Regions from separate parts of the Candidatus Brocadia sinica JPN1 genome, predicted to be linked through region 2. Evidence: riboswitches for the same ligand, from Rfam matches in the RefSeq annotation. Region 2 holds a riboswitch; each other region holds the start of a gene.
What was found. Region 2 has a riboswitch for cyclic di-GMP ahead of BROSI_RS10080 (hypothetical protein). Riboswitches for the same ligand answer to the same signal wherever they lie in the genome.
Positions count from the first base shown of each region.

Region 1: another riboswitch for cyclic di-GMP. It lies ahead of BROSI_RS00035 (LamG-like jellyroll fold domain-containing protein); the one in region 2 lies ahead of BROSI_RS10080 (hypothetical protein).
Region 3: another riboswitch for cyclic di-GMP. It lies ahead of BROSI_RS00125 (hypothetical protein); the one in region 2 lies ahead of BROSI_RS10080 (hypothetical protein).
Region 4: another riboswitch for cyclic di-GMP. It lies ahead of BROSI_RS04960 (DUF6531 domain-containing protein); the one in region 2 lies ahead of BROSI_RS10080 (hypothetical protein).

Region 1 covers NZ_BAFN01000001.1:4,692-12,151, reverse strand. The annotation lists gene BROSI_RS00045 (hypothetical protein) at 1-300, shown strand, start outside; gene BROSI_RS00040 (carboxypeptidase regulatory-like domain-containing protein) at 479-898, shown strand; cyclic di-GMP riboswitch class I at 1,510-1,593, shown strand; gene BROSI_RS00035 (LamG-like jellyroll fold domain-containing protein) at 1,630-5,301, shown strand; gene BROSI_RS00030 (glycosyltransferase family 2 protein) at 5,353-6,327, shown strand; gene rfbF (glucose-1-phosphate cytidylyltransferase) at 6,435-7,208, shown strand; gene BROSI_RS00020 (NAD-dependent epimerase/dehydratase family protein) at 7,210-7,460, shown strand, end outside.
Region 2 covers NZ_BAFN01000001.1:2,232,300-2,239,759, forward strand. The annotation lists gene BROSI_RS10065 (phosphorylase family protein) at 1-168, opposite strand, end outside; gene hpnH (adenosyl-hopene transferase HpnH) at 393-1,388, shown strand; gene tnpC (IS66 family transposase) at 1,664-3,082, opposite strand; gene BROSI_RS10080 (hypothetical protein) at 3,576-4,055, opposite strand; cyclic di-GMP riboswitch class I at 4,291-4,405, opposite strand; gene shc (squalene--hopene cyclase) at 4,444-6,510, opposite strand; gene BROSI_RS10090 (mechanosensitive ion channel family protein) at 6,723-7,460, opposite strand, start outside.
Region 3 covers NZ_BAFN01000001.1:33,535-40,994, forward strand. The annotation lists gene BROSI_RS00105 (O-antigen ligase family protein) at 1-850, opposite strand, end outside; gene BROSI_RS00115 (sulfotransferase family protein) at 1,248-1,574, opposite strand; gene BROSI_RS00120 (sulfotransferase family protein) at 1,628-1,900, opposite strand; gene BROSI_RS00125 (hypothetical protein) at 1,934-2,194, opposite strand; cyclic di-GMP riboswitch class I at 2,451-2,562, opposite strand; gene BROSI_RS00130 (FG-GAP-like repeat-containing protein) at 3,016-5,901, opposite strand; gene BROSI_RS00135 (LamG-like jellyroll fold domain-containing protein) at 6,018-7,460, opposite strand, start outside.
Region 4 covers NZ_BAFN01000001.1:1,090,123-1,097,582, reverse strand. The annotation lists gene BROSI_RS04990 (FMN-binding glutamate synthase family protein) at 1-1,354, shown strand, start outside; gene BROSI_RS19730 (hypothetical protein) at 1,904-2,185, opposite strand; gene BROSI_RS20725 (hypothetical protein) at 2,311-2,748, opposite strand; gene BROSI_RS04975 (RHS repeat domain-containing protein) at 2,687-3,304, opposite strand; gene BROSI_RS04970 (hypothetical protein) at 3,292-3,501, opposite strand; gene BROSI_RS04965 (hypothetical protein) at 3,498-4,100, opposite strand; gene BROSI_RS04960 (DUF6531 domain-containing protein) at 4,084-5,778, opposite strand; cyclic di-GMP riboswitch class I at 5,944-6,063, opposite strand; gene BROSI_RS04950 (hypothetical protein) at 6,220-7,083, shown strand.

The DNA.
Region 1 (7,460 bases), 2.2 Mb from region 2:
GCCTCGATTGTAGCAAATAACTTTAATGATGTGTATGTAACATGGACATCAAATAATCCTAGCACGGGCACAAACGCCCAAGTGAGGCTCTCCGGCCGAAGGAATTTTGATCCTCTCGATATCGGAGCTGGTGTGGCAGCATTCACAAGTCCTACATATTATACTGGTTATCGATGGGGTGATTACTCAGCGGTCACTGTTGATTCAAGCGTTGCAGGTGAACTCCGTGCCTGGCTTGTTAATGAAACAATCATTAATCCCACTACATGGGGTTCGAGGATAGTCAGAATTGGTTTCTAAGGGATGATTTCTAGATTAGATCATTGTTGCATAAAGGGGGGGAGCAGTGGCAAGTCTCCCCCCTTTTTTATTTTTTACCAAATGTTTACAGATACACTTAGATAAACGCTGATAAAATCAATACTTATATGCATTCTGCGATAATGCACAGAACGCAAAACCAGGAAAATCAATCGATATGATCAGCTTAGTTCGGTTCAGGCTATTCATAACTGTAGCAATGATGGCATTTGTTTTTAGCTGTGTTAAAGACTATAACAATGTCTTGCGAAATAATGAAAAAAAAGAGACATTAAGCGGAAAGTTAGTGGGTGTCGTAACACGAGGTCCAATTTCACCTATGAGTAAAGATGAGAACCTTCAAACAAAACCGGCTATAGATGTAAAAATTGTGGTCATGACCTTATCAGGAAAGACCGTAGAGACCGTAGCGACTGACAATGATGGCAGATACAGTATCACCTTGCCTGCAGGGACTTATCGCATTGAAATGCTCCGTTCATCATCAGAGATGACAAAAGATTTACCTACCGTAGTAACTATTATCAAAGGTAAAGAGACACACCTTGATATTCACATAGACACCCGCATACGTTAGATGATGTATATTTTTAAATTATACGACCTTCCCGTAGTTAGCCCCGCACCGAACCCATAACTTCCATCAACTTCACTGCAGCCAAGATACACTTCATCCTCGGACCAAGGGAACCATTAGAACGATGTTCACCCCGAAGTGGAAAATAAAAAGGCAGTGAAAAGCCTTAGTCTTTTGGTCTTTTCGTTGATTAAGAAGCTTTTTTCTCGTGACTATCCTATGTTCCGGTTCGGTAATACCTCTGGCGGCTTTATCTGCAACGCCTCTATCTACGGCTTGGTTACCGTCGTTACGTCATACAAAAACAGTCTCGGCTCCTTGTCTCGCCGTCTTACCTCAAACAGCTTTCACCCTATCTTTTCCTGATTCCCCGATAGTCACGCCAAATTATCGTACGGATTATTCTCGTCAAATCCACGCTTCATATCCAGGACATCACCCGCCTATCAGACGAATTTCCGCTCAAACACTAAATATTTTAACAAATCTGCCGATAATTTTACCATCTAACGACTAAAGATACTAAATCCACACTTAATTATTGGGAAAGCGAGGTGATTGGGTACCTGAATGGATTAATAAATTTGCTAGACCTACAAAAGAGGTAGCAAATTTGAAAAAGGCAAACCAATCGTGAGATTGGGACGCAAAGCTATGGGTCTTCAATGAAGAATGAAGAATGCCAAGTTGCCATGTTTGTTTTACTAATCTTTTTGTTGGGAGAAGTAATTATGAAAGTTAAAAATGATCTTTTAGGATTTATTTTTTTAATTATTACCCAAGGGTTTTTCTTAGCTGAAACAGGATTCGTGTCTATGGTTTCAGCAGACGATGGCTGGAAGAATTTCTACGGCATTGCCTGGACAGGAACATCACCAGAGCATGCAAAATATGCAAAACAAATGGGATATGATTCTATAGCAATACAGACTAATACTACCTATAAAGGTAAGCAAGACTACGCTAATCTTAAATTCTATTTTATTGACCCCAAGAACTGGGCTTTTGACTTATTTGGATATGAAAGGTTTATAGATACTACGAAAACTTATTCACAAGCAGAAAAAGATTTTTACAACCAACACATGGTGTGGAAAAGTTATGATACGTTCCCCTACAATTTGGCGTCAGGTTGGTTCCAAGGCACCTCCACCAAATTTTCCGCCATGTGGGATTTTCAACAACAGGCAGTTATTGATATGGTTGTCGAGAAAGTCATGACGATGTTTCATGGCTATGAAGACGCAAGTTTGCCATTTACCTTTGCAGGATATATGGATGATGAGCCAAGTCTCAATGGCATTTTTTATCGTTGGGAGAAAAACAGGAATAGTGTAACTTCTTTATCCTATTGGACAGGGACAGAATCTGGACGGGTGCATGATGCCATTGTACATAAGTATGCAACATATCAAGAAGGAAAAGCTGCATTTTTCAAGAAGTTGCGGGAGAGAATGCTGCAAGATTTTCCAGATGCTAAATGGATTGGAGAACCTTATAGTATGTACTGGGGGTGGGTAAATGTGATAAAAGATTGTGCCGATAAAGATGTTTTGACTCACGATATGTTAGTGCAAGAAGGTTCGAACACTGAATTTGTCGATGATGATAGGATCTTTAATTCAGGGGTAACTATTACAAAAGATATGGTAGGTGTTACTCAACCGAATAATGTTAATGAGTATGAAAATCGTCTTTATGCAGCCAAGGCAGGCATTAATGGGGCATGGTATAATTGGTTTGGGAGATTCGGAGGCACGGGAAATATGCCGAATTTCAAAAGTATCACAGAGGTTTATCCAAGACTTAAACTCATACGGTGCTTGCCGAATTGGGACAATTTAAATAATGTTCCTCTCACCGATCGTTCATGGGATGGCAGTGTGTATCGGAGCACAAAGAGTTATGCCAGCAGCGATGTCATGTATTCACGTCAGCCGAAGACAGGAAAACTCTTTGCGGTATTTAACACAACGAATGGGGTGGTAAAACTCAATGCGGGTGAGACGGTCACTGGAGTACAACGTGCCGATAGCTACTTTATTGAGTCCGGTGATGGGAGCGCAGATGTCGATATCCTTGGCGATGAAATAAGGTTAAAGAGTGGGGTTGGCATTGATGTCGATGCAACCAACGGTCAGGTGAAGGGGAGGGGGTACATTTTTACATTATCAACATCAACCGGTATAGCCCCTAATGTGACGACGGGGTCGGCGACCGATGTGGCGTCAAATTCTGTCACGTTGGGAGGCACAGTAAATGCCAATGGCTTATCAACTACAGCATGGTTTGAGTATGGCACAACAAGCGGGTCATATGGCAGCAAGTCATCGGCGCAGGGTGTCAGCGGTTCAGGCGATACAGCGATAAGCATAGACATAAACGGATTGTCGGCAGCGAAGACGTATTATTACAGATTGGTGGCGCAGAACAGCGCAGGAACTGCGTACGGGAGTGAAATGTTTTTTACTACATCAGACACTATGGCGCCAAATTGTTCCATAAGTATCAACAATGGCGACTTATATACCAAATCCACTGCCGTGACCCTGGCTTTATCTGCTACTGATGATGTGGGGGTGACAGGGTATTATCTCTCTATGGATTCAACGGTTCCATTAGCGTCGGCAGCAGATTGGACTACGGTATCATCCACTACCGGTTTTTATGCCAGCGTTTCGTATAACCTAAGCGCCGGGGACGGCGGCAAGACGGTATATGCCTGGTATAAGGATGCCGCCGGGAATGTATCAAACACAACCAGCGACTCAATCACTTTAGATACGACTATTCCACTGATAACAATCACGAGTCCTACATCCAATACCACTCATACAACAACGAGTGGCACGATCACCCTAGGCGGAAGCGCCTCAGACAGCGCAAGCGGTGTAAGCAAGGTGGCATGGAGTAGCGACAAGGGGGGAAGCGGCACGGCCAGCGGAACGACCGGTTGGTCTATCTCCGGTATAAGTTTATCGACAGGTGATAATGTAATTACCGTTACAGTCACTGATGGGGTAAACAACACAGGGACAGATACAATTACCGTTGAGAAGTTGGAAACGAACACCGGCACCGGCCTGCAAGCATGCTATCCTTTCAATGAGGGGACCGGGACAATTGCTACAGATAAGTCCGGAAATGGTAACGACGGTACGATCAACGGTGCTACATGGGCGGCAGGGAAAAATGGAAATGGGTTAAGTCTTAATGGCGTCAGCGATTCCGTATCAATTCCCTGCATAAATAGTGAAGAGATCTCTATTGCAGCATGGTTCTATAAAAATGCAAATGATACAACGAATGTTGATGCCATTTTGGGCGCATGGAAATGGAATTCTGATGTGCAACTTCAGGAGGGGTTTGATGTGCGATTTTACAATACCACACCTGATAGACTTGAATTTATTCTTATGACGCAGGATGGGAATGGGAAGAAAACACAGAAAACTGCTGTAAAGGACTTGAGCAATTCAGTGGGTAAGTGGTATCATGTTGCAGGGACATACAACAAGACAACGGGAGAACAGAGGCTCTACGTGGGTGGCCTGCTGGTTGATACAAAATTCCATCCCGCCGGTAATACAATCGTGCCATCGACATCTTATGCTGATATGAGAATAGGGTACTCAAGGATTAATAATGGTTATTTTAATGGCAAGATCGACGAAGTCTACTTTTACAATAAACCTTTGAACGACCAGGAAGTGCAAGATTTGTATAATGCCGTTAGCGATGGCATGCAGTCCCGCTATACGTTCGATGAAGGAAGCGGATTGGTCGCCACAGATTCATCCGGCAATGGTAACGATGGCGCCATCGTGGGGGCAACATGGACAACGGGTAAAAACGGTAAGGCATTGAATTTTGATGGAATTAATGATTTCGTGTCAGTTCCACGGACAAATCAGGACGAAATTTCCATTGCTGCATGGTTCTACAAGACCGTAAATGATAAAAAGGCTGTTGACGCCATTTTGGGCGCATGGAAATGGAATTCTGATGTGCAACTTCAGGAGGGGTTTGATGTGCGATTTTACAATACCACACCTGATAGACTTGAATTTATTCTTGTGACGCAGGATGGGAATGGGAAGAAAACACAGAAAACTGCTGTAAAGGACTTGAGCAATTCAGTGGGCAAGTGGTATCATGTTGCAGGGACATACAACAAGACAACGGGAGAACAGAGGCTCTATGTGGGTGGCCTGCTGGTTGATACAAAATTCCATCCCGCCGGTAATACAATCGTGCCATCGACATCTTATGCTGATGTGGGAATAGGGTACTCGAGGGTTAATAATGGTTATTTTAATGGCAAGATCGACGAAGTCCGCCTTTACAATAAACCCTTAAGCGACCAGGAGGTACAAGACTTGTACAATAGCATCGGTTATTGAATTCCCTGGAAAATTTAGTATAATGCTCCTTAAAGGCCTAACGGAAATGAATTGATAGGGGTTGGAAGGGAGAAGGTTGTAATTAACAAAGGAATGACGAGTAAAAATAAAACACGGGTAAGCATAGGCTTACCCGTGTTTAATGGCGAGATGCACCTTGAAGAGGCGATAGATTCAATTCTTTCCCAAACGTATTCAGATTTTGAACTGATCATCTCTGACAATGCCTCTACCGATAAAACACAAGAAATTTGTAAGGCCTATGAAGCCAGAGACAGGCGCATTTGTTACTATAGAAATGAAAAGAATCTCGGAGCTGCCAGGAATTTTAACCGGGTCTTTGAGTTATCATCGGGTGAATATTTTAAATGGGCAGCCCATGATGACCTGTTAACCCCAGACTTTTTATTGAGATGCGTTGAGGTGCTCGACCATGATGCTTCCGTGGTCCTGTGTTATCCCCGGACGGAGATTATTGATGAACATGGGAAATTTTTAAGGAACTACGATGTGAAATTGAACACGGATTCGCCGAAACCGAACGAACGTTTTCATGATCTTATCTGTATCTTTCATGGTTGTTATCAGATTTTTGGGTTAATTCGGGCAAGCGCCCTTAAAATGACGTCTCTTATCGGCAACTTTACCGGATCGGACAGAAATTTGTTGGTAGAACTTGGTCTCATAAATAGATTTTATGAAATTCCTGAGCGGCTCTTCTTTTCAAGAGACCATCCACAACGTTCAATAAGGCACGTCTCTTTCTACTCACGCGCAGCGTGGTTTGACCCGGCAAAAGAGAGACAGGTGGCATTTCCGCACTGGAAAAGGTTTTTAGAGTATCTTAGGTCGCTCAGACGCGCCTCATTAAACCGGTATGAGCGTGCGCGTTGTTATCTGCACATGGTGCAATGGTTAGGGATGAAATTTAACTGGCAGTGGTTGCTGAAAGATTTGATAATGGCCGTCAGGTCCGCGGTTTGGATTTTTCTGTGGAAAGCAAAAAGGGTGTTTTTGCAAAAATGAACAATGATTCGCTGATAAGCTCCGGAATTTCGTGTTGATTCTATTCCTATGGCTGTCGCCTGGAATAAAACCGGTAAATAGAGGGAAGAAACGATGGAGGACATTCTATGAAAGTGGCCATTCTTGCTGGAGGCGTTGGCACCCGCCTCGTTGAAGAAACAGAGGTAAAGCCGAAGCCGATGGTAGAAATTGGTGGCCGGCCGATTCTCTGGCATATTATGATGCACTATTCTCATTACGGCTTTAAACACTTTGTGATTGCCCTCGGTTATAAGGGGGAGGTGATTAAAAAATATATGGTGGATTATTGCTCACTGAACAGCAATTTGACTGTTCATTTGGGTAGCGGGGAGGTAAAGGTCCATAGTGCAGCGAAAACAGATTGGACAATCGATCTGGTTGACACCGGCATACCGACGCTAACGGGTGGCCGTATCAAGCAACTTTCTCCATACATGGGAAACGAGACGTTTATGCTGACATGGGGGGATGGGGTTTCCGATGTAAATTTGCATGATCTGCTCAGTTTCCATCGCTCTCACGGCAAGTATGCTACGTTAACTGCCGTTCGGCCGCCTGCGCGGTTTGGTCATCTTGAGCTGGATGGCAATCGTGTGGTGGAATTCTCCGAAAAGCCACAGACGAGCGAAGGGTGGATTAATGGGGCTTTTTTTGTTTTGGAGCCAACGGTATTTGATTATATCGACGGTAATGACACGCAGTGGGAGAAAGAACCGATGGAAAGACTGGCGAAAGACGGCCAGTTAATGGCATACCGTCATACATCTTTCTGGCAATGCATGGATACGTTGCGTGATAAGAGATTATTGGAAAGTCTTTGGCAAGAGGGTAATGCGCCCTGGAAAATCTGGAGGGAATAGCATGCGTATATTGGTAACAGGACACAACGGTTATATCGGCGCCGTTATGACGCCGATGCTTATTGCTGCGGGGCATGAGGTGGTGGGGCTGGACAGCGATCTCTATGCACAATGCACGTTTGGAGATGATACTCAGAACATCCCATCGTTAAAAAAGGATATCCGGGATGTTGAGTTGTCCGATCTTGATGGGTTTGACGCCGTGTTGCATCTTGCCGGTCTTTCAAATGATCCGCTCGGTGATTTGAATCC
Region 2 (7,460 bases):
TACATCCGATACATTTTTCCCTATGCCTGTCTGAACAAGGGTTATCGGAAAACCATGAAATTCTGCCTGATAGAATACGGCATGGGCATACCGAATCTTTTTTACGATATTTACTTGCGATTTTAGGGAGGCCATTTCCTGGCTTAATGCAAAAAATACTGCTATCATAAATCTTCCTGTCTGATAAGAAACGCATAAATGGAATCAAATTTAATTGAAATTTTCAATATAATTATGAAAAAGTTCTCGCCTGATCAATCACCAGACTACGGAAAACTCAACAGTGACCACTTAAATAATCCTTGACAGTATTATCTATTTGATATAGCATTTTGTGTTTACGTCTTTGCTCATTATTTTTTGCTTTGTTACAAAATGGAGTTTTCCCTATTATGAGGGTATCATTATCATTAGGTTCTTCTTTGACAAAATATCTGATTAAGAACAAGTTTTTATCCAGAGAACGGTTTCCACTGGTATTAATGTTAGAGATTACTCATTTATGCAATCTCGCTTGTGAGGGTTGCGGCCGCATACGGGAGTACCGGGAAACCATGCGGGAGATGTTAAGTCCTGAAGAGTGTATTCAGGCAGTGGAAGAATGTCCCGCACCTGTTGTCTCTGTTACAGGCGGCGAGCCACTGATGCACCCTGAGATTGATAAAATTATCCGTGGTATCCTGGATAAAAAAAGGCACATCTATTTGTGTACCAATGGCATCTTATTGGCAGATGCGATAAAAAAACTGAAGCCCAGTAAATATTTTAACATTAATGTTCACATCGATGGCCTTGCTGAAACACATGATGCTATTGCAGGGAAAGGGGTCTTTGATCGTGCAACCAGGGCTATTCGGGAGGCAAAACGGGCGGGATTTAATGTCTGCACAAACACAACCATATATAAGAATACCAGTGAAGATGAGATAGAGGAATTGTTTTCATTTCTGGAGGGGTTAGGTGTCGATGGTATGCTGGTTTCCCCTGGCTTTAGTTTTGAACACAACGAGAATGAGGTGTTCCTTTGCCGGAATGAGATACAGGAACGATTTGGATTCATTTATGGAATTTCAAAGAAATACAAGATACTGAACTCTCCCCTGTATTTAAAATTTTTAAAGGGGGAAAGGTACCTAAGGTGTACACCCTGGGGAAATCCAACCCGAAACTATTTAGGCTGGAAAAGCCCTTGTTACCTTATTACAGACACTCACTATAAAACCTTTGCTGAGTACATGGAAAATACGGATTGGGAGAAGTATCAGGAAGGCAATGACCCGCGTTGCGAAAATTGTATGATGCACTGCGGTTTTGAGCCCACAGTAGTGTTAGAAGGTGGAAAACGATTATCTGATATCATTGAAATGGCCAAATGGAGTTTCAGCTAGAGAAAATAATCACCTTAGCAACTCACGTGGTTGCGGAAGGAAGTGTTGCATCTATACACAGCGTCATTAATCAGATACGAATATGTCATTCCCGCGGAAGCGGGAATCCAGAAAAATACTGGATTCCGGGTCAAGCCCGGAATGACAGACAGTTGTAAACTTATGTCGCTATGTATAGTTGTCTCGTTTAATTATGTTACAGAGTCCTTGAACAGTCCTCTCTTCTGTAAACTCACCCTTACAGTATCTATTCAGCGTATATTCGCTCATAATTGCTATGAGCGAACAAAATCAGGCAATTCGCCATGAAATAGCATCTTTAATGCCTGTCTCAAATTTACCCCTTGTTTTCGACAAGTTGAGAGGTAGCTGCGAATGCGGCAAAAAATCCTGGCTCCCTCCAAAGAACGAAAGCAGCCCGATATTTTCTGCTGAACCTTTGTCATCCTGATGTCGTTTTCAGCCAAATTATTCGTAAAAGGGACGTTTTTATTGTCCATAAACCTCAGGACATCATCCTCATACTTTCGTAATCGTTCCAGAAGATTTCTGGCTTTTGTCCTTTTCACTCGCCCCCTTTTCCCCTTACGGTTTGTTTCATCAGGGGGAGGGCTTTCGGCTTCTGCGTTTTGCAATATCACCCGGTACCTGTGCCGATATTTTTCAGACTCATCGGCGCCCAACATTCCTCCGGCATCGCATGTTGCACGATTTATCTCTTCAAGCAAGGCCTTCATCTCTTTCGCCCACTGCTGCTTATTGTCCTCTTCCCACACACCCTCTAATTCTCTCAGGTGGTGCGCATTACAGAGCGCGTGCGTACAGGGATAGGTGTAATACGCCTTCAAATGGTCGTGACAAAGAATCCCACGAAATTGGGGCAATATTCCTATGCTATCTATTGCCTCTGTCCCTCTCCCTTCGTGAGGATAAAAACATGTCCACTGCCTATTGGATGCGCTATGCAACCAATATCTATCCCCGTTCTTGTTAATACTCGTTTCATCCACATGCAACACCTCTGACTTGGTGAGTTCTGCTTTGCTTTTCTCCTCAAAGATTTCCAGATATTCGTAGGCTTCCTGATTAAAATTGTACAAGGAACCTTCACTCACCGGCATCGACATCTGCTCTTCAAAATACTCCTGAATCCTCTTGTAGGGTATCAGTTGATACTGTGACATATATACTGCATGCGCCTTCAAATCCGCCCCATACTGCGCCGCCTTTGTTATTCCTTCAGGAAAGGGCGCGATAAATCGGTTCCCCTCCGCGTCCTCTACTATCTCTGCACGATACTCTGTTACCTCCCGTGAAATCTTCATATCAAACACCTGGCGCGCTTCGTAACCCACCACCGTATATTCCCCACGCGGCAACTTCCTTTGGTCTACTTTTATCACTTCCACCTTATCAGGGTTCTCAACCCTTTTCAGCGTCACCCCCTCACGACCCTTTTGTCCACCCGCCTTCCTCTCGCCCTTCGCCTTGCTTTCTCTCTTGCGATTCGGATCACTTGAGGGAGGCTTACTGCTGTTGCGACTGTTACGGTTTAAACGACCAACCAGCAGCGTTATTACTACTACCAATAACTCTACCATGGACCTCATGGCTGGCGACAGCACTTTCTCTTCAGAAAGAAGCTTCTCTACTTTTTGGAGCGTTACCTCTATGTCTATATTGTCTATCGTCAATGAATCCGCCTGTATGATGAGCCACCCATTTATTTACTGCGGCTATTATATCACAGGCTTTTTCATCCTTTTTATTGGCGCTATAAGACACGACAAAAGCACGAATTCCTCTTACCAACACCAGCCTGTCCATGTCTGTGCTCTCTCCTCATGTAGGCTGTACTAACCACCTCTACAGGCCATATATGCCACAAACTAATCCAAACGACTCTCTGTCCCGGATATCCTGTCAAACATATTTTAAAATATTTTCACTGAATAGTTACCCCTTACAAAACTCTGGATCCCTTGTTGTAGGAGTTAAATCATATGCCCCCCCTTCCTATTTCAAAGATGCGAGGACGTATCTTATTTAAATCGGCATCATCTTCATTTAAGATGCCCAGTGTCTGTAACGCAGCAACAAAGACGGAAGTTTGATAGGTGGATCTAAACGGAGGAACATCTCGTTGCCATTTACCAGGAAATTCCAGTCCATAACTCGATGCGGCGATCAGGTTCCTTGTAAAAGGTAATTCTGTGTATGCCAGAGGCGTGCGTCAAGGTCTGTGGTAAAAAAGATGGTGTTAGGAAATTCATTACGAAGCGCTTGCAATATCAGCGTATCCTGACGATACCACTCGTATGGAACTAGACGTTCTTCCCCATTAATCTCTGCTTTAAACGCTCCAATATGTGTTTCATTCCTGGGTTGATATCCGGCAACATGAAGCGCTGAAAGCACGGCATATCGAGTTCTCTGTCGCTCCTCTGCATCTTCTGTATAATGACCATCAGTAATCATAACGGGCATGATCAATACCTTCTTAATATCTTTTTGAGGTATGAATATCTTTGAACAGGGGTCATTGATATTACGAATTGTAAAATCTTGATGTGACACCTTGGCATCTTTTCTATAACTTTCAACGGCTTGAAATGGATCCTGCCACAGACGGGCAAGCACCTTTTCCTCATCTACCTGCCGTTCCATCCACCTGCGATAATTGCAGCAATAAGCAGGGTAATAGAAAATGGAAACGATGCTTGTTGCTCTTGTTGTTCGGTCATAGTTATGGTATTAATTTTTTGAAATAAAAAGGATGCAAAGTTAAATAGCTATTATGTTTGTTCAGCAAAGAATCAAATAGGTGGATAAAAAATTATGCCCCTTTTTTCTTGTCCTAAAAATAAAAAAGCCGTACTGCAATATATTCATAGCAAACATCTTTGGCAGTAAGGCTGTCTTTTTCAAAGCCGTTTGAACGGTTTAAGCGGTTTAAACCGCTTACAAGACCCTGTCCTTTGCGTCCCCTGATCGCTCAGGGTTTGCCCTTATCGTGATGTGAATTTTTCAGTGGAAACAGACAAAGTGTGCCACGTCACACCTTGTTATGTATGGAATTGCGATATCTCCCCAATGCCATCAAGGGGAAATAGTTGCGATACATATGGTATTTTAAATAAAAGACCTTAGGGAAACCCGTTGCGGTAAATTCAACTTCATCCCAGCTTCCGTCTTCTTTTTGTTTCATTAATAAAAATTTTATACCCCTTTCTACTGCATCAGAATGTATCTCACCTGCGGCCATTAAACCCAACAAAGCCCACGCCGTCTGCGAAGGCGTACTTTTGCCAATTGCCTTAAGGAATGGGTCATCATACGATTTTATCGTCTCGCCCCATCCCCCATCGGAATTTTGGACACTTTTCAACCACGCAACGGCCTTTTTGATATACGGCTTGTTCATGTCCTCTCCAACTGCTGCAAGTCCGGCGAGCACAGACCATGTGCCGTAAATATAGTTTGCGCCCCAACGCCCAAACCATGTTCCGTCTTTTTCCTGTTCTTTTTTGAGAAATTCTATCGCCATGCGAATCTGGCCCGAGGTCTTACTAAACCCAATACGACCTAAAAATTCTGTACATCGGGCAGTAACATCGCTCGTACTCGGGTCTAATAATGCATTAAAATCCGCAAACGGTATGTGATTGAGAATAGCTCTGTTATTGTTGCGGTCAAATGCGCCCCAACCTCCATCATCACATTGCATAGCCATAATCCATCGTAATCCACGTAAAACCGATGCCTCCTTGTGGGCAGTTTCAGGCAATGATACCCGCTGTAATGCCATAAGCACGGCCGCACTGTCGTCGGTATCGGGATAAAACTCGTTTGCATATTGGAAATACCAGCCGCTCGGTTCTTCCACCTTGCACTTTAAAGCCCAATCTCCAAAATTCCTGACTTCCTTGCTGATGAGCCATCGCCCTGCTTTTTGTAATGCCGGATCGCTGCCGGGTATCCCCGAGTCATGAAGCGCAATGATTGCCCATGCCGTATCCCAGACAGGCGATACGCATGGTTGTAAATAGAGTTTATTCACTTCGTATACAACCAGGTTTTCTACCTCTTGCAACTGGCTCTTTAATGCGGGGTGGTCATCCGGATATCCAAGGCATTTCATGGCAAAGATCGAGTTGACCATTGCGGGCCATATAGCCCCTAAACCACCGGATTTTTCCACATGGTCCAGCATCCATTTTTCTGCCTTGCGGAGGGCCATCCTTCTGATAAATTTAATGGGTTGCTGTTCATATCTCCTGAAAATACTATCGGCATCAATAAAGAAATTATGCCAGCTCAATCCCGATTGGTCCCGCTTAATACGGTAAACTACCTTTTCGCGCGGGATCAGGTAAAGTTCCTTCAGCATGTCATCCCCTACCGGAATATGCGGCTTTTTAGCTATGGCAATGGAAAGGGGAACAACAATACATCTCGACCAATACGACATCTCGTAGATGCTAAAATAAAAACCCGGTGGAAACAGGATCATTTCGGCCGGAACAGCGGGTACGGCCTGCCAATCAACCTGTCCAAACATGGCAAGATAAATCTTCGTAAAACAGTTGGCCTTCATGATGCCGCCCATCTCAAGGATGCGCTTCCTGGCTTTTTGCATAAAGGGTTCGTTTGCAGAGTATCCTGCCAATTTCAAGGCAAAATAGGCCTTTACCGAAGCGCTGATTTCGCTCGGCCCTCCGTAATAAATATTCCACCCCCCGTCAGAGATCTGATGTTCACAGAGTAGATTCGCTGCCAATCTTTGTTTTTCCTGGTTTACCTTTCCAAGAAAATGCATGAGCATGATGTATTCAGATGTTATGGTAGTATCTGCCTCTAAGATTCCCACCCAATGTCCATCAGACCGGTTTTGATTGCGGAGAAGGTATTGTTGTGCCCTATATATGGTAATGTCTAGGGGATTTTTTGTTGACAACGGAGTATGGAAACCTGCCCCAAGAGGCATACTTTCGAATCTTAATTCATGCTCGGATAATTCAGGAATAGGGTGATTGCCGTTCCCGTTCCCATTTCCGTTGCCGTTGAATTTATGGATACTTGTTTCCAATCGTTCAAAAAAGCTAATTAAGAAATTTCTCATACTTTAGAATCTCCCAAACAACACTCCAATATCAATTTATTATCATTCTAAAATAGTAAGTAGATGATTACCATAAGGTTAAGGAAATACTTTGGCCAACAAAATAACAAATTTAGGAATTAATTGCAAGGAAAACTTACATTGTTACTAAATTTCTTGATAGAAAATACCTTCTGTTATTTTTCTATTGAAACAGGCCAAGGTGTCGACCATCAAGATGAAGTCTCTGTGACCTTTGCGGTATCTGTGGTGGGTTGAATCGGCACAGAAATTCTTTGCTGAGACTGAGATGGAGCAGTATGGATGGTGTATGTCGTGTAAGGAATTTCCCACCCAAATTTATTGCATGTGTTTAATGCAATTTTTTGAATGATTCGGGAAAGTTTATAATAATCTTTTGCAACCTGCCCCGAAAAATCAGCAAGAATTATATAGTCGAGAGATGAATCGCCGACTGCTTTAAATTCCACAGTAAGCTTGATGATGTCATTCCCATAACCTTCGTTTATAAGCCCAGCCTTTATCATTTCTCTCAGTTTATCAGGAATTTCTGTAGTGCTTATTGACTGATACTGGTAATCAATACCAAAGGTAACATTAACGCGAAAATTCCTGGAAATATTCGTTGGATTTTGTTTCAAAAATTCTTCCGTAGGATAAGTTTTATAACTGCCACCGCCGATAATAAGTTGTACAGTCTCGGGAGTCTGTGTAACCACCCTACCCATTGTCCCATCTGCCAGAAGCACCCAATCGTTTTCTTTGCAAGGAAACCAGGGTTCATCCGGATGATATGGGCGCGATCTGATATCTTTCAAATCCCGTATGGGAATCCTGAGCATTCCACCCTTCAATTCCGGATTAACCAGGAGGGTATAGAGGTGCAACGAAGCCACCTTCCATGGAAGACCATTGTATATCACGCGTTCATTTTCCTTCACAGTTCCAAG
Region 3 (7,460 bases), 2.2 Mb from region 2:
CCCGAACGGTAGGGTTAAAAACCGCCATGAAGATAATCAAACAAAGAACAGGCGCCGTAATCTTAAAATTCTTTCTAACCAGATTCCATACAAGAAGCAGAACAGCTATCCCTATCCACACATTTCTGGTATAGGTTTTATATATTGAAAAAAGCAGCAGCGCCATAAAAACAAACCAGAATATTTTCCTGGAACTTCTTGCAGATATTGAATAGAAAAAAAGACAAACGGGAAAGACTGACAATAAATAATAAGAAATGAGATTAGCATAAGAACCAAAGGTACCATAACGAATATACCCCCCCATCATATAATAAGTTCCCTGCATGTAATTCTTTATGAAGAGGGCATACGGTATCAAAAAGGCTATAAAAATACTCCAGCATATTGTATCTATCCTCTTTCTATAAGTTTTATCTCCCCCGCGAAGAACCACTAAAATAGTTATATTAAGGATCAAAAATCCTTGAAGCAACTTAAGCCAGTATCCGAAACCCGTTATGAAGTCCTGGGTAAAAAATATCGGAACAATACTTAAACCCATGAAGACGCCATAGACCTTGTTTACACTTAAACGGAAGATATTATAACCGGAGAAAAGAAAATAACATAAAGAAAGCGCTGCGACTGAAACTCCCATATATTGCGTTATTCTAATATCTCCAGCTGCTTCAACATCATAAAAGACATCAACAATACTTCTGCTTGCCAAAAGAAAATAAAAGGCATACTCTATCTTAGTAAAAAAAATAAGCAGAAAGACCATGGCGCCCAGTATGGCAAAGGCTTTGAAATCGTGCTGTAAAATCATGAGGCCGAAAAAACAGGATATCAGCCCTGCAAAAAACATGTTGAGAGATTTTTCATTAATCGCGCTTTTTATTAGCATATGAGGATATATACAAGGATAATTATTGAATGAATCAGTTGTCATCCATTTTACGAACGGCGCTTCCCAAGATTCTCTTTACTTGCATTATACGAATTAGCCGTTGTGGTAAACCAATGAGTAAACTCATCATCATAAATAAAATATCAGATACGTTTAGAACATTATATTCAATTTCATAGTTGTATTTCTTCAGATAATGCCCTGCCAACATATTAAAAATCTTGACTTCTCGGGGAAGCAGATTCTTTTTCCATTTATTCGTATTTTCCTTGTTCAGTGGTTTGAATATTAACTCTGAATGATGTGGTATCGTATGTTTGTGACTAGTCTTATAAAAATCCAGCAGTGGGATCCTCTAGAGTCGACCTATCCCTATTACAGAACAAATGGATTTTATTGTATTCTCAGGATTTTCCAACAAATCTTCATAGCGAATGGTTATTTTATTTTCTTCGGGTATTTTCTTAAAAGATTTTTCAATTCTGAATAGTTTATACCTCCAATCCAGGGCAGCAGCGGCAACATTATCATTGAAGGAATTCATTTTCCGCCAGCTATCAAACACATCTCTTCCATCACGCACGATGTGTATAAACTTAGCATCAGGAAACAACGTTTGTAAAATATCTATTTTCCGGAAAAAAGAGGGTGTCTTGTTACCCCAAATACTTTTTTCCTTCACTCCGGCAATATGCAGAGAATATCCTGTCTATAAGCTCCCTTAGTGTTAATTTTTCATGGTGAGAGAATTGTGAGAAAAAAATCGTTATAATGACCATCAACATATGTCGATTGAAAGTCGGATTTTGATGAAAGAAAATTGCCAAAAGACCTTAAAGCGCTACCGGAGATAGAGCGTTTAAGATATTTCTTTCGTAAAAATGGCATTAAAAAAAAAGATTCTCTCGGTATGGCAATCTGAGAATGGGTATTTAAGATCAGGCGAAGCAACGTGGTACCAGACCTCTGGGTACCTACGATAAAAAATTGTTTTTTTACTGAATTCATACGACTTCTTTTCCGGCCGCAATAACCCCTTGTTTATAAAAGTTTTATATAAGTCTCTCCGTGCGGACGGAATGATGTCTCCTTTACCTGCAGCGGTTGCTTGGTTGCATTATCCGCCAGCATCTCTTCCATCGTTCTCGATTTTGCAGCCTCTAGCTGATGAGTTTGTTTTTGCATTTCTATTTTATTTTCTTCCACAAGCCTTGGAGCAGCAGCATTTGCTCCAACGTGAATAAGTGCAGGCAATAACAAAGTAGCTTGCGATAGTAACAGTAACCTACATATTTTACGCATATTCTCCTCCTTCTCTTCTTTAAATTAAAAAACAAAAGTACGCTCCAAAATTACTATTTACAAATTGATTTTTTTTGATGCACCCCCCCTTTCTTAAGTTAAACATGGACAAACAAAGTTTGTCGTTCGATTGAGCGCTTACGACAAAGTCCATGCTACCCTGTAACCCGCTCAAATAAAATGAGAATTCTTATACAATTAAATTTTAAAATGCCAAAAAAAAAGGCCTTACTGCAAAGATATTCTAAGATACATCTTCGGCAGTAAGGCTGTCTCATGAGCGGTTTAAATTGTTTAAACTGCTTAAATGGCTGACGAGATCCTTTACTTTGCGCCCCCTGATCACTCAGGGTTTGCCTTTTTCGGGACGGTATTTTTCGTACGAATCCTAATTTTTTGTTAAATTATGTCAACAATAATTCTATCCATAGATCAGGTTAAAAAAACTTGTAAAAAATGACTTAGAAGGCATCAACCAAGCATACTTTTAATTGTCAAAAAGAATGCCACAAACAAGACCAAAATGTTTATCGTGTAATATTTATCATAAACCATTTGGATGCAGTCTATTATAAGATACCATAAAGCAGAATCGTCCGTTGCTAAGGCAAAGGAAAAGTGTGACATGGCACACAAGTGTGACGTCGCACTTATGTGCCATGTCACACAAAACCCTTTTTTATTTGTTCATCGATATAAACTTCACCAGCTTCAATTGAACTGCCTATTTGAAATTGTTTTGAATTTCTGATTTCATGCCTTGGTGTTAACGGTTTTCTATGAATAAAACTTACAAAAAAGTTTTTAAAGGTAACACTCTACTACAGGGCATTATACAAATCCTGCACTTCCTGGTCGGTCAAGGCACGTTTGTAAATTCTAACATCATCAATCGTACCATTAAAATAACCATTAAACCCTGTATGCCCTATTCTCATGTTGGAATACAATGTCAATGGCACAACCGTATTCCCCGCCGGATGGGTTCGAGTATTGGCCAGCTGCCCATTTACATAGAGCATCTGTTTCCCTGTAGCCTTGTTGTAAGTGCCAACTACATGATACCAACCACCAACCGAATTGACCAAATCCTTTATAGCAGTTTTCTGTGTCTTATTTCCACTTCCATCCTGTGTCACGAGGATAAATTGAAGTGTATCAGGTGCGGTTTTATAAAATCGCACATCAAAACCCTCTCGAAGTTGCAAACTTGGATTCCATCCATATCCACCAAATATGGCATCAACACCCGTTGCATCATTTGCATTTTTATAGAACCATGCAGCAATGGAAATCTCTTCATGATTCATACGGGAAATTGATACGTAATCGTTGATTCCATCAAAGCTTAATCCATTTCCACTCTTCCCGGTCGTCCATGCGGCTCCGTTCACAGCGCCATCATTACCGTTGCCAGACGCATCAGTTGCAATCGCTCCTGCCCCCTCATCAAACGGATAGTGGGCTACCATAGAGTCATTTATATTCGTCTCGACAGTTGTTAGCTCCTGGTTCGCTGAAATCTGGCTTAATGTCTGGACGGCGCCACTTGGCCAGAATATATTAATAGTATCTACCACACTTATATTCCCCAAACCAAAATGAAGTGGGGACACCCCCTGTGAATAAACTTCACCTCCATTCCCATTTAGCTGGCGTGTTTGAATCCCCTGAGAAGTATTTAATACTACCCTGGCGCCAATTCCTGATCGGTTACTCTTTGTGCCTACCAATTTAATTTTTATCCAGTTATTACCATTCCCAGGATTTTTGTAAAGTATTGCCTTCCCATTTGATAGAGGAAATCCCCATCCAAATCCGTTCGACAAAAACAAATCCAGATTTCCGTCATTATTAAGATCTCCCCATGCTGCGCCATAATGACGTCCAACTGCATTTACCGCCGCGCCAACTCCGGCCGTCCCAGTAATATCCTCGAAAGTTCCGTCTCCCAGATTACGATAGAGGGTATTTGTCCTGTTTCCCAGGACATCGCTTGCGTCTACAACATATAAATCTAAATACCCATCATTATCAAAATCTCCCCAAATTGCCCCACTATTATTGCCGATGTGTCCGGTACGTGATTCCTCGGTTACATCGGTAAAAGACCCATTTCCATTATTCCGATAAAGTGTTGATTTAAAATTTGTCTTTATTATAGGTGAATTAGTCTCCACTTGCGAAAAATTCCCGTCAGATATAATATGCCCCCAAAAACCAGGTCCAGATACACTTACAGTCTTAGTCCATTGTATATGCCATGTATTACCCGTTTCTTCTTTCCAAACGAAGAAGGCATTTTCTTTTCCAACATTAATCATCGGCATGCCGGTAACTTCATCGGAATTCAGAGTAAAAGGAATTGTGAGGGGATTTTTTCTATCCTTCCCAACGAATACAGAAGCGGTATTTTTCTGACCATTTATCCGGAGATCAAAAGTAATATTACTACCCGGCTCACATCGAAAGGTCACATCCCCGGGTTCGGTGAATCCAGCTAATGTATTACTAAAATCAATCCTTGTTTGATCCCAAAACAGTGCTCTATGATAATCATTATTGCCCCTGGCAACATAAAGGTCAATGAATCCATCATTATTATAATCCCCCCACGCAACACCCCTCACCGTTTCCTTGTTTCCAACAATAAAGGAATTATTCAGATTGTAGGCACCATTTCCATTATTGCGATATAATTTGCCCGCTTGCCACCCCCCCGCAAACAAATCCATATTTCCATCATTGTCATAGTCAGCAAAAGACATTATATAATCAAATAAATTAGTTAGTCCCGTTGAGGCCGTAACATCATAAAAAGATCCACTTTTATCGTTTTTATATACAACCCCTGTGCCTTCGTCGCCACCAAAAGACACAAACAAATCTAAATAGCCGTCATTATCATAATCTATCCAATTTGTCCCTCGGGCAGAAGTAATGTCAATGCCTGCCTGATTCGAAACATCCGTAAATTTGCCTGTGCCATCTCCTTCCCAAAGTTGACTACTATGATCAGTACCTATTCCACCACCACCGACGCCAATAAACAAATCTAGATTTCCATCGTTATTATAATCTCCTATAGCATACCCATGTCTATCAATTTGACTATCAGTCTTTATACCCGAGTCGTAAATTATATTCGTGAATGTTTCATCCCCCTTATTCTGGTAAAGCGAAGGTCGCCATGTGTGATGAGGGTCCACGATATCCAAATTACCATCATTGTTGATATCTCCCAATAAAGGATTTCCAAATGCATGCTTTTTAGTCTGCTCTAGCCCGGAGATCACTGAAATATCGTTAAATTGAACCGGACTAACCAGAGATGGCGATGGAGTCGCGGAAACTTCATCTGATGATAAACTCTCGCCAAACGAATTTACTGCTGTAACAACGAAATAATATAAAGTCCCATTATTAAGACCTGTCAGTTGATAGGGAGATGTAATTTGCTTTATTTGCATTCCTGCAAGAGTTATCCAGTTTGATTTATTTATTCCAGGGTGTCTTGAAAGATATATATTATAACCAGTTGCTCCAGCAACACTGCCCCACGACAGGTTAACCATGCCGCTTTCGGCTGTAACTTCCAGATTAGGGGGGATGCCAGGCACCTGTCCGTTTGCTTTCAATTCCACGATAAAATTAGAAATCAACGACGGGGTTAATATGATAGTTAATAAAATGAATCTTTTCATCATTGCTTTATCCTCAAAAAACAGATTTGTCCCTATAAATAATTACGATGTAAACAAAAAATATCCTTTATCCACCCGCTACACTTCGCACTTTTAAGTTCCTTTGCGGGCAAAACATCTCATAAGGCATTGTACAAGTCCTGGACTTCCTGACTGGTTAAGGGTTGATTGTAAAGGCGGACGTCGTCAATCTTGCCCTTAAAATAACCATTATTGCCGGAACCCCCTATTTTCATGTCAGGGTATTGAGTCGATGGCATAACCGTGTTTCCCGCCGGATGGTATTGGGTATTAACCAGCTGTCCATTTACATAGAGCTTCTGTTCCCCTGTAGCCTTGTTGTAAGTACCTGCAACGTGATACCAACTACCAACTGAATTGGCCAAATCCTTTATCGCGGTTTTCTGTGTCTTATTTCCACTTCCATCCTGCGTCACGAGAATAAATTGAAGCTTATTGGGAGTAGTTTTGTTAAATCTCAAATCAAACCCCTCCCGCAGTTGTACGTCTGAATTCCATTTATATCCACCGAATATGGCATCAACGCCTGTTGTATCATTTGCATTTTTATAGAACCATGCGGTAATGGAAATCTCGTCATGATTCATACGTGGAATTGATACGTAATCATTGATTCCATCAAGGCTTAACCCATTTCCACTCTTCCCAGTTGTCCATGTGGCTCCATTGATAGCGCCATGATTTCCATTGCCAGATGTATCAGAAGCAATTGTCCCGCCCCCTTCTTCGAACGGATAGTGAGCCTGCAGGCCAATACTAAGGGCATTGTACAAGTCCTGAACTTCCTGGCTGGTTAATGGTTGATTATAAAGGCGGACGTCGTCAATCTTGCCCTTAAAATAACCATTATTGCCGGAACCCCCTATTTTCATGTCAGGATATTGAGTCGATGGCATAACCGTATTTCCCGCCGGATGGTATTGGGTATTAACCAGCTGCCCATTTACATAAAGCTTCTGTTCCCCTGTAGCCTTGTTGTAAGTACCTACAACGTGATACCAACTACCAACTGAATTGACCAAATCCTTTATCGCGGTTTTCTGTGTCTTATTTCCACTTCCATCCTGCGTCACGAGAATAAATTGAAGCTTATTGGGAGTAGTTTTGTTAAATCTCAAATCAAACCCCTCCCGAAGTTGTACGTCTGAATTCCATTTATATCCACCGAATATGGCATCAACACCCGTTGTATCATTTGCATTTTTATAGAACCATGCAGCAATGGAAATCTCGTCATTATTCATACGTGGAACCGACACAAAATCATCAATTCCATCGAAACTCAACGCCCCCTCGCTTTTACCGGTTGTCCATGTGGCTCCATTGATGGTACCATTATTTCCGTAGATTGAAGAATCAATAGCAATCGTCCCGTTCCCTTCATCAAATTTATAGTACCCTACCATACCGGCTTTGAAAACTGTTATATTCACCACGCTAGAAGTCGCCGTTGCTCCATCGTTATCTGTTGCTTTTGCTGAGAGTACATAACTGCCAGCGGTTACATTGTTCCATGTGAGAATGTGAGGTTCGGAGGTTGT
Region 4 (7,460 bases), 1.1 Mb from region 2:
ACGGTTAGGCAAAGACAAGGGGATTAAATTAAAGTTGCCTATCATGATTCCGGGTTTGGGTTCGACGAATGTCGCAAAAACACATTGGGATGGCATAGCTGTCGGTTCTGCAATTTCTGGCACCGGTTTAACTATTGGTGAAAATGTAGGCGGCATGGATGTCAATACAAAGCTGGAGAATGGAAAGATAGTTCATTGCCCGGATATTGAATACCGGGTAAAAACCTTCCAGACGTGGCAGCAGGATGGTTACGGTGTTATCGTAATGCAGGAAAATGTTGAAGATAGCCGGTTAGGCGTACTGGAGTATGGCATAAATAAATTAGGTGTACAGGCAGTTGAAATGAAATGGGGACAAGGCGCAAAGGATATTGGGGGAGAGGTTAAAATTAACAGTTTGGAAAAGGCAAGGCTGTTAAGAGACCGGGGCTATATTGTATTACCCGATCCGTACGATAATACCGTAGCATCTCTTTTTGGGAAGGCGTTTAAAGAATTTGAAAGACACTCTCGTGTCGGAATGGTCAATGAAGAGGCATTTGTAAAAAGGGTGAAAGAATTACGGAAGGCGGGCGCAAAATATATTTTCCTGAAGACAGGCGCTTATAGACCGGCAGATCTTGCAAGAGCGGTGCGCTATTGTTCTGTTGCTGGTGTAGATGTATTGACAGTTGACGGTGCCGGCGGTGGCACGGGCATGAGCCCCTGGCATATGATGAATGAATGGGGGGTGCCAACCTTATATATCGCATCTCTTACGTATAATTATGTACATAAATTGGCATCAAAGGGGCAGTACGTTCCGGATATTATCCTTGCCGGAGGCTTTGCCTTTGAGGATGATATCTTTAAAGCTATGGCGCTTGGCGCACCGTATGTCAAGGCTGTAGGAATGGCACGCTCTCCGCTCTGTGCTGCCCATGTGGGAAAATTAATTGCTGAGCAGATCAAGAAGAACGATATCGATAAAACGATTGAACCTTATGGAAAAACAATGGAAGAAATATTCGTTCTGGCATCCAGGGCAAAAAGACTGTTCGGCACAAACGGCCGGGAAGTACCTTCGGGGGCAATTGGTGTTTATTCATATTATCAACGTCTATCCCAGGGTCTGCGACAATTGATGTGCGGTGCAAGGAAGTTTGCCCTGGAATATTTAACAAGAGACGATATTGTAACTCTAACTCGTGAAGCAGCTGAAGTAACTGGTATAAAATATATTATGGATGCAGATATCGAAGAAGCGGAACAGATCCTCATGGGAAAAGAAAAACCGTCGAAGCCGGTAGCAAAGGGAAAACCAAAAGTATCCTCAAAACCTGTAACCAAGGGAAAGGGTAAGGCGAAAAAATAAATCCTATCGAATTCTCTCTGGGAAAATCCTGCTCTCACGGAAATCGCTACAAATAAAATAGGGAAAAGGAGGCCGATAAAAATGGGGAAAAAAGGACAAAGCTATGTCTTGGCATTATACTGGCTATTACAGGTGTAAGGTCAGAGTCATTATATGCGAAGGAAAAGAAAATATTCGCCCTGGAAGATACCATTTTTGATCTTAAATCCTCAACATCGGGACTGGCAGTATATGGATATGTATCGGATAGAGAAAAACACCTGTTGCAGGCGCTACGGTGACAATAAAGAGCAGTACTGACGGTCAGGGAGAGGGACAAACGGAAAGTTCAGGTTTCTTGGGGCTTTGGTGGACTCGAAGATGATGCAACGTATACTGTTGAGGCAAAAAAATCTGGCCTCGGTTCAAAAAAGACAAGTTCCAAGATAAAGAATAACGAAGATGAAAACTTTATTATCAATTTTAAGTTTAAAGGGGTTGATGAGTAACAGGCCGTCCGTGAATGTAGCCGGTAAATGAAAATAAAAGATACAGTAAATTGCGTGTAGATTAAATGCGATCTATAAACAAATCAGAATTGTAAGGATTGGAGGTATCTATTGCGCCGCTACCCTGTCCGCCCTTCCTGATATCCCTCTCCTCTTTGATCTTTCGGTTAATTCCATCGAAGTAAAAATGGACGGTGTTACCGTCCTTGTTGATCAATCCTTTGAACAACTTTTCCTTGTCCTTTACCTCCTTTCCCTGCGCATCGCTGAAAAATATCTGATTATTACGACTGTCGTACCCAAATCGGATTGTCTGGCCGATATTATCCGTCGTCCTGACCAAACGATCCAGGGCATCATAAACATTTATGGTAGTAAATCTTTCGGTCAGTGATGGACTGTTCCCTTCTTGAGTAATCTCTGTCTCAACAACTTTTGTTACGTTACTATTTTCATTGTAGGTAGTGTCTACACGATTCCCCTCCGGGTCAATCTGAACAATCCTTCTATCAGCGCCGTCAAATTGAAACTCGAATACATTTCCATCGTCTTCAATCGCAAACGTGTTACGCCCCTTACGGTCGTATTCATAGCGTGCGTTACCCTTCCATCATTGGATGTGCCCAATGGGCCGTCCTTGAGTACCGGGGTGCATACCGTACTCACGCCATCGGATATAAATAACACATCATCCTTCTGGTATTGCCTGTTCATTTCATCGAAGAAATATTCCGTCTGTCTCAGGAGCACATTCCCTGTTCCAGAATTATCCTGTGGACTTTCTCCACCAATAAGACCATACCGTGATACCTTGGTAACGCTACCGACAGGGTCGTATGCCTGTTCAGTGACATTTCCTATAGGATCCGTGGTTTTGATGACCCTGTTTAAAACCATCATATGCATACAGGGCACTATCGTTCTTCCCATCTCCATTGTTGTCTTCACCGTCTATTGTCTCAATGAGATTTCCGTTCTGGTCATAGTTGTGCGTTGTATTGGGAGAACCCCCGCTGCAACCGCATATATTTGTGGTGCGATATACCAGGTCTCGTTCGTCGTATATCGTCTCCTGATAATTTCCCCCCGGAAAAATAATCTTGACCCTGTTTTCATTTGCATCATAGCGGTATTCGGTGGTCAATGTCTCTGCCTCGCTGACTTCCTGGGTTTCCTTGACCAGGCGGTCAAGGATGTCATATGCGTAGATATGTTCCACAAATTCTCCAGCAAGAGAACCGTTATTACTATCCTTATTTTCGATCTCTTTCTTTACAACGGTATCATTATAGTCATACTCAATATTGGTTGCATATTGGAACGCCTTTAACGACGGTTTCTTTTTTCCTTTTTGCTTTGGCACGGCGGCGGCATGGATGATTTTTACCTGCTGATTGAGTTCATTTACCACAAATTCTGTCGCCATGCCACGGCCATTAATTTCTTTTATTACGTTTCCCACCTGATCTTTACCGGTTTTGGATTTGTGCCAGAATTCCGTGTTGATGATGAGGCGGTATCTACTATCGTCTCCTTCAGATAACCAAATGAATCTTTACCTTTATCCTTGATCTTATCCTTTCTATCACCATCGGGATCATTCTCCGGGTAATAGTCATACGTGGTGATATTCCCTTCAGGATTGGTCTTTGAGGTCATCTGCCATATTTATTATAAACAAACAATTCCACAATCTCCTGCGAGGTATCTCCTTCAAGTTTTGCCTGGTTAGAATCGCCCAACGGGGTTACGGTGGGATAAACGACCTTGACCACATCTCCGTAAACATTATCCGTAATGCCGTCTCCGTTCAAATCGACCAGACCGAGTTTTACACCAGCTTCATCCAGCATCTCCTGAACTTCTGCGCCAGAAATTCCCATAACCTCTGCCAAGTCGTTCAGATTATTACCCTCCTGGTAATCATAGAAATACGTGGTGGTGTATCTTTCCTTAGAATTCGTACCTCCATTGGGTGGTGTATGACTGGAATCGTTTCCCCTGGGGTCAGTTTGTGTTCTGACCCGGTTGTATATCGGGTCATAGGTGTATGTTGGCTCTATCTGTTGCTGGGCGCCTCCCCGGTCGCTATCGGGTAACTGTTTATTCTCTAAAAGATTCCCATGTTTGAACCTGCTTTTCCGATAATCTACTGATCCCAAATTCTCAGTTGCATAGGCATTTTCCACAGTATTCCCTTCAGGCAGTGCGGATTTAACCCTTTCGCCGTCTTCGTTATATTCAAAAGGTCGCCTCAAAGTATTCCGGCTCACCCTCACGTAAACCTTTCGTATATTCCTTTGTGGATACGGCATTCCCCAGTTTGTTATGTTCATATACCGCCTTATTCCCGTTGCGGTCTGTTACCGTCACACGGTTGACCGGGTCATTTGTATCCAGGGGATTTGAAGTCATCTCTTCGTATTTATACGTTATATCACCGCCAGCAGCAATTCCACTTGCATTGATCCCGCCGTACGTCTGCTTAACGACGTGACCGTATGCATAGGAATTTTCATCTGTTTCATAAACATTGATCAGACGAGGAGAGCCGCCAGCCGCAACTTCATTGGGTGCAGTTATGGTCAGAAGGCCATGATTCAACTTCTCATTATCAAACCCGGACGAATAGGTATATCTCTTGGTCTTACCATCCGGAAAATTATTACCATTAGGTGTACCTGTAACAGATGGAGATGTGACGGAAACGAGGTCGCCGTTACTGTCGTATTCAAATGTAATGGACCTGTTGATGAAGTCCTTTACCTCAACAAGCCTTCCGTTAGTGTTATAACTGTAAGTGATCTTTCTGCCCAATGTGTCGATAGCCCCTAAAAGTTTTCCATCCTCATCCCTTGTAAAGGTCATGGTATTGACATGCCTGTCTTCTAAATGGACAAGGAATCCATTTCTGTCATAAGACTTTTTGCTCCCCTGTCGGTCTCTTAAGGTAAAGGAACCATCTCCATTCTTTGTCAGACGGGTATAGGCGCCGAGCGGGGTGCTGTCTGCGACATCTGATTGCAGCCCGTAAAGGTCAGAGTGGCCGTGACCGTCCATAACCACAACGCTTCCCACTTTTATAAATGAATCACTCAGGATAGGAGAAAAGGTATCCGTTGAAATGGCATCCTGATTCTCTTCGGTAATTTCCAAGAGCCTGGAGTTATAGTTAAAATCCCAGTTATGACCCAGCGGGCTATCAAAGGTAACACGGCTTTTATAGGTGCGGGTAAATGTCCAGTCGAAACCACGTCCGGGGATCTTGAGGTCTGTTATCTGTAAGACAAATTCACCATTGTGAAGGGTTATGGGGTCGGGGGTGTCATTTTTCAAGCCACCGCTTGCAATCATGGAAGCGGTATCAGGTGGTGGGCATATTGTGCAGGTTGCGTCAATAAAAATGCCACCCCTTGCTTGAACAAATTTTTTCCCGTGTGTGGACGTGCTGTTGAAAGGACAAACAAAGAAGTCGTCATTGATTATAAGTCCCGATAATATGAGTGTTGGTGTAACCATTGCGACTGGCGTTGGTTCAGCCTCTTTTACGGCAACGACGACCTCACCAAACATCGCCTGCATCGGTCTGCTCATAAAATACCATTGAATTGCAAAACTCGTCTGTCCAGCCACTACGGTAGTAATCGTAAATACACCGTGGTGGGCAGTGAATGGCGTATCTGATGATATCGTTGCAACATTCGGATCACCTGTATTTAAAGGCGTATACAGGGTTTCTTCCTCTGTAAGATCAGCCGTGATCTGCCAGGTCGTTGTCTCTCCAACTTTCATCTCTAAGACAGAGGGGCCGCATGTATGGGCATATCCGGCCAAGGTAAATATGACAGAAGAAAAAATGAAGAAGGCAAAAGCAAACAGATATTTTACGAAAGTACGTTGTGCACGCTTTGGAAATTTAAAGCTATGTGGTTGCATAGTTTCCTCCTTTTATGGCTGGACTTTTTCTTCGATGCCCTTAGATTGGTAGAATGGTAGCAAAATGGTTATTATTGCATCTTTCAAGAACTCCCAGAAGGCCATTGATCGATGATATTTACAAAATAAAAAAGCCTTACTGCAAAGATATTTCCTGGAAACATCTTCGGCAGTAAGGCTATCTTTTTTCCCAACAAGCGGTCTTTTATAAACTGCGCTCTTGGTCTGTTTAAAAGACCCTTTACTTTGCGCCACCTGATCACTCAGGGTTTGTCTTTATCGCGATGGTTTTTTTATTGTATAAATAAATTGATGGAGATAAATTGTTTTCAGTCGTAATGGTTAACAATAATTATTATAGTTATCAATAAAAATATAAAATATCTTGAAACACTATTTCCGTCGAGGTATGATTTTTCAACCATTCATAACCATTATTCCATGAAAAACACATCCTTCACATTTAAGCATCATGGCTGGCTGGGTATTGGATTAATCTGTTTTGTTGAGTGCTGCTTGCTCATTCAGCATCACAATTACTTTGCTTATAAAATCAGCATCTGGGCAACCCCTTTATGTTGGTTGGGCTACGTGATGCTTTTAGATGCGATTATTTTTAGGCTCAAAGGGAATTCACTCCTCTGTAACCGCAGACGGGAATTTTACATTCAGATGCCCCTGTCTATTGCCTTCTGGCTCCTATTTGAATTTTACAACCTCCATCTTGCAAACTGGGAATATCAGGGTTTGCCGAAAAACAGGATAGAACTCTGTATTGGAATGGGACTGGCCTTTGCTCTGATCATGCCGGGGATGTTTCAAACCACAGAACTCATCAAAACCCTGAAATTTTTCGATCGATTTCGGATTGCCAATCTCCGCGTTTCAAACAGGATTATATATACCAGTATTGTCCTGGGATTCTTTTTTATCATGGCTCCATTGCTCATCAGCAGAGACTATGCCCGTTATCTCTTTGGGCTGGTCTGGACGGGATATGTCATGATATTCGACCCCATCGTATATTGTAGCAAAGGGGAATCATTATTAAAGGATTTAGAAGAAGGCAGGCTTTCCCGGATATTGAGCCTCTTCGTAGCAGGTTACATCTGCGGTTTCCTGTGGGAGTTCTGGAATTACTGGGCTGCATCAAAGTGGGTGTACACCGCCCCTTTTATGAAGGATGTAAAGATCTTTGAGATGCCAGTGGCAGGATTTCTGGGATTCGGGCCTTTCGCGTGGGAGTATTTTTGCTTTTACCATTTCTGCAAACTCGCTGGAAGATCGGCATTGACTAAGCAATGAATACTATAGTATTACTGTTTAAAAACTTTTTTTTAGAAAGTTTTTATCTCTCTTGTATTCTCCCCTTCGCAAGGGGAGAAAGAGAAGGGTTGTTTGGTCGGCTATCTGCATACTTAGGAATTTCAATTGCCACAGGGTCACAAAATACAAAGAAAAACTTTGTGTCTTGGGGTCTTGGTGGTTGAAAAAAATTGGCGAAGACCTGATTCAATGACAAGAAATTTTAAAAAATTAGTTCCTCCCCCTTTGATGGGGGAGGCCAGGTGGGGGGTTAAAGGAAAAGATCAATCACCCTCCCTTAGTCCCTTCCATCAAGGGAGGGATAATGTAATGTTAAGGAATTTCAATCTTATATGATTCCCCTCTAAAAAGAGGGG